DNA from 3 places in the Undibacterium sp. Rencai35W genome. Region 1 is predicted to be linked to each of the others. Evidence: predicted binding sites of a transcription regulator. Region 1 holds the regulator's gene; each other region holds the start of a gene.

Region 1 (3,878 bases):
GGTTATTCAGTACAGAATGCCAGCTCTATGTATCGCAGCTATGGTCGCGTTTTGTACCGCATTTTTGCAATCTGAACCGCTCAGACGGCAGAATTGTCGGCATCCCGGACGAAGGTATGCCTGTTCCTATGGGTGTTACGACTATTCATGCTGTTCCCGCACATTTCTTGCATGCCGAAGGTAATTTTCAGTTCTACGATAGCCGCTCCAAAATCTTGTTCTCAGGTGATATGGGAGCATCAATGGTCGACGCACATGATGTCAGTCAGCCCATCACGACAAAGGAAGAGTTTTTAGACCAGTTACCAGCCATGCGAGGGTTTCATCAACGTTACATGGTGTCAAATAAAGTCTGCCGTTTGTGGGCAAATATGGTCAGAAGCATGGATCTTGCGATGATGGTACCGCAGCACGGACGTTATTTCGTCGGGCGAGAAGCGATTCATGCTTTTCTGGACTGGATAGAGAACCTGCAATGCGGGATCGATTTATTTACCCAGGAACACTATCGATTTCACGGGCAAAAATTAGCCGTATAAACAATCTATATATCATTAGGATTTACGCAAAAACCAAGACCTCTCACCACAGAGACGCTGAGAGAAGGCAGGAGTAAGCGATTCCATGACATATCGGTTAAAGAGTTTTTAGACGCTTACAAAACTCAATCCGCATATCCCGTGCGGCTTCTGGGACAAAAAGCCTCTGGAAGCCGCATCCAGCCTGCGGGTTCAATATCGATGGTAATAAACCACCGTTCGTTTTGTGCACCTAACGTGTACCCAACGAAAAAGGACGCTTGACGCGTCCTTTTTTATTGTACCGGCTACGAACACCGGACTTGATGACTTACACCGACGCCGGGTCTGGCAGATGTTTAATGGCGTCGTGCTGATGATCTTGAATTTTGTCTTTGTGTTTGATGACTTGTCTGTCCAGTTTATCGATGAGGAGGTCGATCGCAGCGTAGAGGTCGTGTGCCAGGCTTTCTACGTGGATATCTTTACCACTGATGTGCAGATTGATGTCTGCTTTATGCCGTTTTTCCTTTTCCCGGAGCTTGTCTACCGTCAGGATGACGGCGATATCAATGACTTGATCGAAGTGTCGCCTGATGCGCTCAAGCTTGTTTTGTACATGTTCACGTATTGCAGGAGTTACTTCGAGGTGATGTCCACTGATGGTGAGATTCATACTACGCTCCTATGGTGATGTTACTTGCTATAAATTTCTTCAGCATTTGCTCTGATGCATCGAGCTAAATTATATATAGCAATACAAAACGTAATTTCAAGGCTTAGTTACAAGACTAAATTACAGGTGTTCATTACAAGGATTTGCGCAGGCTTACTGGAGGAATTTTTAGGGCTTCACGGTATTTGGCAACAGTGCGTCGCGCAATGACCATGCCTTGTTCACCCAGCATGTCTGCAATTTTGCTATCAGAGAGTGGGCTTTTCTGGTCTTCTGCTCCTATCAACTGCTTGATGAGTGCACGTATCGCGGTGGAAGATGCTTCCCCCCCCGTTTCCGTCGCGACATGGCTACCGAAGAAATATTTCAACTCAAACATACCATGCGGGGTAAGCATGTATTTTTGAGTCGTTACACGAGAAATAGTACTCTCGTGTAAACCTAGTGTATCAGCAATTTCGCGCAAAACAAGAGGGCGCATCGCAACCGCACCATGAGTGAAAAAATTACGTTGTCTTTCGACTATCGCTTGTGCAACGCGCAAGATAGTATCGAAACGTTGCCGCATGTTTTTGATCAGCCAGCGCGCTTCCTGCAACTGCGATCCCATCGTCCCGTCACCACGATTTTGTTTCATGATGTTGGCATACATACTATTGACGCGGAGCTTGGGCATGACATCCTGATTCAGCAAAACCTGCCAGCCGTTCGCTGATTTTCTGACAATCACATCAGGGACGACATAGTCTGATGAAGCCGTTGCAAAATCCGCACCTGGCTTAGGATTACACTGGCGAATCACTACCTGCGCCTCACGCAAATCTTCATCATCACAATTGAGAATTTTTTTCAGTTTATTGAAATCTCGCTGTGCAAACAACGTGATATGTTCTTCAACAATCTTCAGCGCCAGGCGACGTGTTACGAAGGGAATCTTAGGTAAGCGTTTGATTTGCAGAGCCAGACATTCCGACGGTGTGCGCGCACCAACCCCGGCAGGATCAAAGCTTTGCAGCATCGTTAATGCGAAAGATAATTCCTCTGGTTCTACACACAACTCAAGCGGCAAACTCGCATGAATTTCATCCAAGGTCTCCATCAGATAACCACTGGGATCCAGCGCATCAATCATCAGTTCAATTAAAGCACGATCACGCGGTTCGCGAATATTCAGCCGCATCTGTTCCAGCAAATGATCTCGCAAACTGGTTTGCGCAGCTTCTAATTGCGGACGTCCATCTTCTTCCTCTGAGGACTTACTGCCTAGCGGCACATCATCAAAGCTCCACTCTTCTTCGTTGGCGCTGGTGCTGTCCGCAGATGAAGCAACTTCCGTGTTATCACCGCTGTCAGCAACTGGAGCGGCAGTCTCGGCACCGACTTCCTGTACTGCAAATTCCGACTCTGAATTATTGCTAGTCGTGCTAATCGCGCCATCGGCCAGCAATCGCACTGCATTATCCATGGGGTCATCAACCCGCTCCAACATGGGGTTATCAGTTAATAGATTTTCCAGTTCCTGATGTAATTCCAGCGTGGATAACTGCAAAAGACGAATTGATTGCTGCAATTGCGGCGTAAGCGCCAGGTGTTGTGAGGTACGTAGTTGCAGGCTTTGTTTCATCATCATCTCGCTTCCCGCTACATGCGGAAATGCTCTCCCAGATAAACCCTGCGTACGGATTCATTCGTGATGATATCTTCCGGCTTGCCACTCGCCAGCACCGCACCTTGATTGATGATGTAAGCGTGATCGCAAATACCCAAAGTTTCGCGCACATTATGATCGGTAATCAACACACCAATACCACGTTCCTTCAGGAAGCGTACGATGCGCTGAATCTCAATCACCGCAATCGGATCAACACCTGCAAAGGGTTCATCCAGCAACACAAAGCGAGGATTTGTTGCCAGTGCCCGGGCAATTTCTACCCGGCGACGTTCGCCGCCAGACAAAGAAAGTGCTTGATTCTCACGTATGCCCTCAATCTGCAAATCGGCCAGCAAAGTATCCAGACGTTTCTCAATTTCGGCTGAATTCAGAAACTTACCATGCTCATCCTTTTGCAACTCCAGCACCGCACGGATATTGTCCTCGACCGTCAGTTTACGAAATACCGATGCCTCTTGCGGCAAATACGATAAGCCGAGAACGGCACGTTGATGGATCGGCAAACGGGAGATGTCCACACCGTCCACATTGATCTCACCGGCATCAGAGGGGACTAGTCCGACGATCATATAAAACGATGTGGTTTTGCCCGCACCGTTCGGTCCTAGCAGACCGACAACGTCACCACTCTTTACTTCAAGCGACACATCGCGCACTACCTGGCGCGCACCGTAACGCTTTTGCAAACCTTTGATCAATAAAGTGCTCATCTTATTCTTTGGTTTGCTTATCGGCTTTAGGTTCTAAAATCAAAGTAACACGACCGCCGCCAGGAACTTGTTTTCCAGACGTGCTGTTAGTCGCAACGAAGACATCATTGATGCTGTCATAGGAGAGGTATTCGCCTTCCTGTTCCTGCGTTACATTTTTACCATCCAGATAGCGGATCTTCGCCTTGGAAATGAATTTCACCAGCTCAGACCTGTCGTCGTACTCAACTCTGTCGGCGTAGCCATCAACCCATAAATCAGGACCCCCATCGCGCTTTTGACGAAACGACACACGACCGCCA
Region 2 (3,878 bases), on a different contig from region 1:
CGCTCACGTAACGGCGGTAGCTGTAAGCGTAGTACAGCCAGCCGATAAAACAAGTCTGACCTGAAGCGATTCTCGCCGATACGTGCATCGAGGTCGCAGTGCGTCGCACTGATAATCCTGACATCAACAGGAATAGGGCGGACTCCACCAACCCTTACGACTTCTCTTTCTTCCAGGACGCGTAGTAGCCGGGTTTGCAGGCTTAAAGGCATTTCGCCGATTTCATCCAGAAATAAGGTGCCACGATGCGCTGCCTCGAATAAGCCGGCATGACCGCCACGCCGGGATCCGGTGAACGCGCCGTCCTCATAACCAAATAACTCCGATTCCAGCAACGATTCGGCAATCGCACCGCAGTTAACGGCGACAAAAGGGTGACGTGCGCGTGGACTTTCTTTATGCATGGCTTGTGCCGCCAGTTCCTTGCCGGTACCGGTTTCACCTTGTATCAGCACCGTCGCCGGGGAACGGGCGAACAGCATGATTGATTGCCGCATGCTTTGCATGGCAGGGGACTCACCCCGTAAATCAGCCAGACCATGCCGCGCCCGTAGCGATTCAGCGGCGGGATGATGGCGCCCGCGTGCGGACTCCAGGCGTGTTAAGCGGGCGATTTCCATCGCATCTTCAAATGATTGACGTATCGATTCTGCGGAATACATGAAAATACCCGTCAACCCGGCTTCCTCTGCCAGATCGGTAATCAAGCCTGCACCAACGATGGCTTTAATACCCTTAGCCTTGAGTTCACTGATTTGCGCGCGGGCATCTTCTTCCGTGACATAAGTCCGTTGCTCGAGCTTGAAGCCAAAGGTATTTTTAAAGTCGACCAGTTCCGGCATTGTCTCCTGATACGTGATCAGGCCAATGTCTGGCGAGACCCGGCGCGCTCTGGCGAGTGCCTGCATGACATCGAAGCCGCTGGCCTTCGCGATCACGACAGGGACGGGCAAACGGTTTTTGAGATACGCGCCATTGGATCCCGCAGCAATCACCGCATCGCAGCGTTCGGTTTGCAGGCGTTCGCGCAGATGTTGTGCAGCTTCTTCAAAGCCCATGTGAATGGGTTCAATCGTCGCACTGGCGTCATATTCGACCATGATGTCGCGAAATAAGTCGAATAATCGCGAGATGGATACCGTCCAGATGACGGGTTTGTCATTGGCGTCGCGAGGGATCGGTGCTTGAGGTCGCATGATTGGTCTGAGGTGAAGTGTTTTTTGGGAGGTGAGGCTAAAGATGCTTGCGATGGTTAAAGCGAACTTCTCTGGCAAAGTGAGGTTGAGAATGTTTCAAATTTCTATGTTGATCGTTTCATTGTTTCAAAAAATGTTTCGAACTAAACGTCATTATGAAACAAAAGTCAGTCAATAGCGAACTGTTTTCCCTCAGTATCATCCAGATGACGTGCTTAAGTCCTTGATCCACCTCATATTTTTACAGCAGTGATGATGTCTTTGTAAAACTGGCACGCTGATTGCAACAGGCTTACGCAGCAAAACCCTATTTTGAAAGGTAAGAATATGAGTCAACTCTCCGCAGGTGCTGCGTTCCGTAAAGCCATGCAAGAAGAATCGCCCTTGCAATTGGTTGGTGCGATCAATGCGAATCACGCTTTGCTGGCAAAACGTGCCGGTTTTAAAGCGATCTACTTGTCCGGTGGTGGCGTCGCTGCCGGTTCTCTGGGTTTGCCAGATCTGGGTATTTCTAATCTCGACGATGTGTTGACCGATGTACGACGGATTACCGATGTGTGCGATCTGCCTTTGCTGGTCGATGTGGACACCGGTTTCGGTTCTTCTGCCTTTAACGTGGCACGTACGGTTAAATCCATGATCAAGTTTGGCGCCGCGGCGATGCACATCGAAGATCAGGTTGGCGCAAAGCGCTGCGGTCATCGTCCTGGCAAAGAAATCGTCAGCAAGTCAGAAATGGTCGATCGCATCAAAGCTGCCGTTGATGCGCGTACCGACGACAGCTTCGTGATTATGGCGCGCACTGACGCTTTGGCAGTCGAAGGGCTGGATGCGGCGATTGAACGTGCGCAAATGTGTGTCGAGGCCGGTGCGGACATGATTTTTCCGGAGGCGATTACAGAGCTTGCGATGTACAAGCAATTCGCAAACGCGGTCAAAGTCCCTATCCTGGCGAACATTACTGAATTCGGTGCAACACCTTTGTACAGCGTGGAAGAACTGGCTGCAGTCGATGTCGGTCTGGTGTTATATCCATTGTCTGCTTTCCGTGCCATGAATAAGGCGGCAGAAAATGTATACACCGCGATTCGTCGTGACGGCTCGCAAAAAGCGGTCGTCGATACGATGCAGACACGCATGGAATTGTATGAGCGCATCAATTATCACGATTTTGAGCAAAAGCTGGATGCTCTATTTGCTCAGCAAAAATCTAAATAAAACGCATCATAGAATTTAATTATTTACTAAAAATAACATACTCCCCATTTTTTTATTAAAAACTAGCCAATTCCGCACGCATTGATTGGTGTTTTGAAAAATACTGGGTAAGAGTATGTTCTTAATCGAACAAGTCTCACAAAGGAGAATCACATGACTGAAGCTGCCGTTCCTTTTAAACCAAAAAAATCCGTTGCCTTGTCAGGTGTTGCTGCCGGTAACACCGCGCTGTGTAGCGTTGGCAAAACTGGTAACGATTTGCACTATCGTGGTTATGACATTCTGGACGTTGCAGATGCCTGCGAATTTGAAGAAATCGCGCATCTGCTGGTGCACGGCAAATTGCCTAATATCGCTGAACTTAAAGCGTATAAAAACAAGCTGAAATCCTTGCGCGGTTTGCCCGCCAATATGAAAGCAGCGCTGGAAGCTTTGCCAGCGTCCGCTCATCCTATGGATGTGATGCGCACGGGCGTCTCGGTTTTGGGTTGCACCTTGCCAGAAAAAGAGGATCACAATACGCCAGGCGCGCGTGATATCGCCGACCAGTTAATGGCATCTCTTGGCTCCATACTGCTGTACTGGTACCACTTCAGCCACAATGGTAAACGGATTGATGTCGAGACGGATGATGATTCTATCGGTGGACATTTCCTGCATCTGTTGCATGGTCAAAAGCCAAGCGCATCATGGGAAAAAGCCATGCATACCTCGCTGATTTTATATGCAGAACACGAGTTCAACGCGTCCACATTTACCTGCCGCGTGATCGCTGGTACAGGCTCTGATATCCATTCCGCTATCACAGGCGGCATTGGTGCTTTGCGCGGACCAAAACACGGCGGTGCAAATGAAGTCGCGTTTGAAATTCAGAAGCGTTACGACAATCCGGATGAAGCAGAAGCGGACATCAAAAAGCGGGTAGAAAATAAAGAAGTGGTGATTGGTTTTGGACATCCGGTCTATACCGTGTCTGATCCCCGTAACAAGGTCATCAAAGAAGTCGCACGTCAGTTGTCAGTTGAAGCAGGCTCTACCAAAATGTTTGATATTGCTGAACGCTTAGAAACAGTGATGTGGGATATCAAAAAAATGTTCCCGAATCTGGACTGGTTCTCTGCCGTGTCGTATCACATGATGGGCGTGCCAACTGCCATGTTTACACCCTTGTTCGTCATTGCTCGCACTTCCGGCTGGGCAGCACACATCATTGAACAGCGTATCGACAACAAGATCATTCGTCCAAGTGCGAATTATGTCGGGCCTGAAGATTTGCAATTTGTGGTGCTGAAAGACCGTAAGTAAATTGTGAATGTATTCAAAACCTCTCACCACAGAGTCACGGAGACACAGAGGAACAACAAAAGCAGAGAAAAGGACTGATTTACTGTTGCTCTGAGGCGGGGGCTTGAGCTTTTTTATCCGGCCTTCCAATTCAATATGAGTGGCAGTAAATAGCTCTTC
Region 3 (3,878 bases), on a different contig from region 1:
CTGAAGGCATCCCTGTGCGTGACATGATGATGTTGAAAGATCGCATGGCTAAGTCCGGCAGCAAAACAAAATTGCTCGGCCCTAACTGCCCAGGTCTGATCACGCCAGACGAAATCAAGATCGGCATCATGCCAGGCCATATCCACCGTAAAGGTCGTATCGGCGTGGTTTCCCGTTCCGGTACACTGACTTATGAAGCAGTAGGTCAATTGACTGCACTGGGTCTGGGTCAGTCTTCTGCTGTTGGTATTGGTGGTGATCCTATCAATGGTCTGAAACACATCGACATCATGAAGATGTTCAATGATGATCCAGATACTGACGCCGTCATCATGATCGGTGAAATCGGTGGTCCTGATGAAGCGAATGCTTCTTACTGGGTACGTGACAACATGAAGAAGCCAGTTGTCGGCTTCATCGCTGGTGTGACTGCGCCTCCGGGCAAGCGCATGGGCCATGCTGGCGCGCTGATCTCTGGCGGTGCTGACACGGCACAAGCCAAGCTCGACATCATGGAAGAATGCGGCATCAAGGCCACTAAAAATCCGTCAGAAATGGCGCGTTTGCTGAAAGCCATGCTGTAATTTTTTCAAGTCTAAAAAAGGGGAGCTTTGCTCCCCTTTTTTTATGACAACATGATCGATAGATATGTATAACTAGGTAAGTGCTGATTGATGGAACTAGTAGTTGATCGCAATACTCTATAAGCAGGTCGATAAAGTTGCATCTGATCCTTGAATTTTTTTGCGATGTGATCATGCAAGAGGGATGCAGCTTTGTCACGACAGTTTTTATATAAACATCAAAGAACAGACTGCGATTAAGCTCCGATAGCAGTTGATGGTATGGGTAATGTTGGAAATTACTTATCTTTACGCAACAATTCCTCTGGTTGGTGTTAAGCTTAGCTACATGGGCTTACTGACTGCATTTTCAGTTTTCATAAATGCCAATGACCTTTAACGCATAGCCTGAACTTAACTACTTCTATATCCATGTCATTTCAACGCGTATTAGAGTTTGCAGGTCTCTCAGATACCGGACTGGTACGTGCGCACAATGAAGATGCCATAGAAATATGTGCAGAAGCGGATTTCGCAATACTGGCTGATGGCATGGGTGGCTACAATGCTGGTGAAGTCGCTAGTAAAATGACTGTTGACAGTATTAGGCAACAGCTACTTCGTAAAAAATCTTCGACATTTTCCTCTCTGTTTGGACATAAAACATCGATCGCTATGCGATGGATTAAAGATGCTATTGATTTAGCCAATAATCAGGTTTGGGGTGCAGCACAGGAGAGCGCTGAGCTCATCGGCATGGGAACCACGGTTGTCGTTGCATTTTGCCATTACGATAAATTATTGGTTGCGCATGTCGGTGATTCCCGGGTCTATCAATATAGATCTGACAAGTTACGACAGATCACTCATGATCATTCCGTATTGCAAGCGCAAATTGATGCCGGATTAATCAGCGAAGAGAACGCCCAGTTTTCACCGATCAAAAATCTCATCACCAGAGCAGTTGGCGCACAAGACGAGGTAGAAGTGGAAATTCACGAGCATCCAATGGAGGAGGGCGACATTTACCTGCTATGCTCTGATGGATTGACCGATATGCTCAATCATGATCAAATTCTCCATCTGATGAGGCTGCATGCCGATAATTTAAAACTATGCTGCCAAGTCCTAATTGATAGCGCAAATGACCAGGGCGGTCGCGATAATATTTCAGTGATTTTGATGAGAATTTCGAAACTAGGATCACAATCACTAAAGAATTACATCCTGTCAAAATAGATCAATCACCGTGGTCAGGTTTTTTTAAAAGAGAGCACTATGGCGAAAATCGTCGTCACTTTCAATGGTCTGGTTCAAAAAGAAATCAGTATCCTCAAACCCCGGCTGACAATCGGACGACGCCCTACGAACGATATTCCTATTGATCATTTAACTATCAGCGGTCAGCACGCGGTAATCGACACCACATCAACAGGATCATTCGTACTCGATCTGGGCAGCACCAACGGCACCATGGTTAATGGGCAGCCCATCAAAAAACACTTGTTGCAGCATGATGATGTGATTGATGTTGGTAAATATAAGCTGCGATTTCAGGCTGAGTCTGAACACAATGGCTCTGCTTTTTTATCTGATAAGTTAACGCCTATCAAAAATGAACCTAAATATGCTCGGATAAAGGTTCAAAATGGTTCAAATTTTGGACGAGAAATGATATTGAGTAAGCCAGTTACAACAATTGGTAATCCAGCTATTCAAGTTATTGCAATTACTCAGCAAGAGGGGACATATTATATTGCTCATGTTGACGGGGACTCTCATCCTCTGCTAAATGAACAGAGTATCAACATCAAACCTTTGCTGCTTACAAGCGGTGATGTTATTGATTTGTCTGGCACTAAATTATTATTTATATCTGAATAATTAAAAACTGACATATTTTTGAGATCAATAAAAATAGGACAAAATTTGTCAGTCTAGGCATCAGTTAACAGCTTTTTTTTGTCATTTTCTAGGTAAGAAAATAAGAGAATCAATGTGGCATGGTGTTTGCTCATACTGCTGCGTAGTTCATCCGAAATATTTATTGCAACCAAGGAGTTTTAAAATGAAATCCACAAAAATGATGCAACGTGCACAAGCCGGTTTTACTTTGATTGAATTGATGATTGTCGTAGCGATTATCGGTATTTTGGCTGCAGTTGCTTTGCCTGCGTACCAGGATTACACAATCCGTGGTCGTGTTGCTGAGACAACAAACTTGATGGCTGGTTTCAAAGCGACAGTAACAGAAAACATTGCTAATGCTAATGCTATCGCCGTTGGTAGTTGCAAAGGTGTTACAGATATGGTGACAGCTACAACTAATACTACATCTGTTAAGTGTACCGATGCTACTGGTGTCATTACTGGTATATCAACTGCAAAAGCAGGTACTGTAACGATGACGCTGACGCCAACAGTTGGTGTAGGTACTGTTAACTGGGCATGCGCAGCTGGTGCAGTTACTGCGATTTATAAATATGTTCCTGCTGAGTGCCGTAACTAATAGTTGTAAGCTCTTTGCTCAATAAAGCCCGCAACCGCGGGCTTTATTTTTTGTGCTTACTGTAAATTAAAAGTAATTAGTGAATACTCAAACGATCCAAAACTAGCAAAATCTAAATAGTTATAAGATTGCCGTCCGCAAAAGAAGGACTTCTGATGCTCTAGTTTCATCAAATGCAATTTGAAAGATGTGTAACTAAAGGTGATCAGATAAGCGATGCAGACTCTTGAGGAAATTTGATTCTAGATCTTGGCAAAATAGTTTATTCATCTCATAGAAAATTGAATGCTGGTTCGTTTCATAAAACGCTATGCCCATCTGTTTATTCTTAATAGAAATTAACGGCTCTGGCACGTTGTTTGCTGATGTTTTACATAGAGTTATTTAAATAATATATTTGCAGCCAGGGAGTTTGAAAATGAAAACAGCAAAAATGAGCCGGCATAATCAAACTGGTTTTACTTTGATTGAATTGATGATTGTCGTAGCAATTATTGGTATTTTGGCAGCAGTTGCCTTACCAGCATACCAAGACTATACAATTCGTAGCCGTATTGCCGAGACAACTAACCTTATGTCAGGATTTAAAGCAACCGTCACAGAGAATATCTCTAGTGCAAATATCATAGCCGCAGGTAGCTGTAAGGGGATTGATGACATGGTTACTGCAACAGTGAATACCACATCTGTAAAATGTACAGATGCTACCGGTGTAATTACCGGTATATCAACTGCAAAGGCTGGTACTGTAACGATGACTTTGACACCGTCACTTGGTGCAAGAACTGTTAACTGGGCATGTGCAG

The links. The regulator sigma-54, encoded in region 1, starts transcription at its own class of promoters, with help from an activator protein. The targets are predictions, from matches to a motif close to TGGCANGNAANCTGCTTT.
Region 2: a site for sigma-54 is predicted at 1,467-1,484, ahead of prpB (methylisocitrate lyase). Genes of this name have one in related genera too.
Region 3: a site for sigma-54 is predicted at 2,563-2,580, ahead of ACO0K3_RS13260 (pilin). Genes of this name have one in related genera too.

The regions. Positions count from the first base shown of each region.
Region 1 is NZ_JBMPPC010000002.1:628,582-632,459, forward strand. It holds gene ACO0K3_RS06755 (MBL fold metallo-hydrolase) at 1-539, shown strand, start outside; gene hpf (ribosome hibernation-promoting factor, HPF/YfiA family) at 850-1,194, opposite strand; gene ACO0K3_RS06765 (RNA polymerase factor sigma-54) at 1,328-2,818, opposite strand; gene lptB (LPS export ABC transporter ATP-binding protein) at 2,836-3,576, opposite strand; gene lptA (lipopolysaccharide transport periplasmic protein LptA) at 3,578-3,878, opposite strand, start outside.
Region 2 is NZ_JBMPPC010000003.1:85,847-89,724, forward strand. It holds gene prpR (propionate catabolism operon regulatory protein PrpR) at 1-1,196, opposite strand, end outside; gene prpB (methylisocitrate lyase) at 1,524-2,414, shown strand; gene prpC (bifunctional 2-methylcitrate synthase/citrate synthase) at 2,568-3,719, shown strand.
Region 3 is NZ_JBMPPC010000005.1:299,039-302,916, forward strand. It holds gene sucD (succinate--CoA ligase subunit alpha) at 1-584, shown strand, start outside; gene ACO0K3_RS13250 (Stp1/IreP family PP2C-type Ser/Thr phosphatase) at 996-1,802, shown strand; gene ACO0K3_RS13255 (FHA domain-containing protein) at 1,842-2,447, shown strand; gene ACO0K3_RS13260 (pilin) at 2,632-3,072, shown strand; gene ACO0K3_RS13265 (pilin) at 3,491-3,878, shown strand, end outside.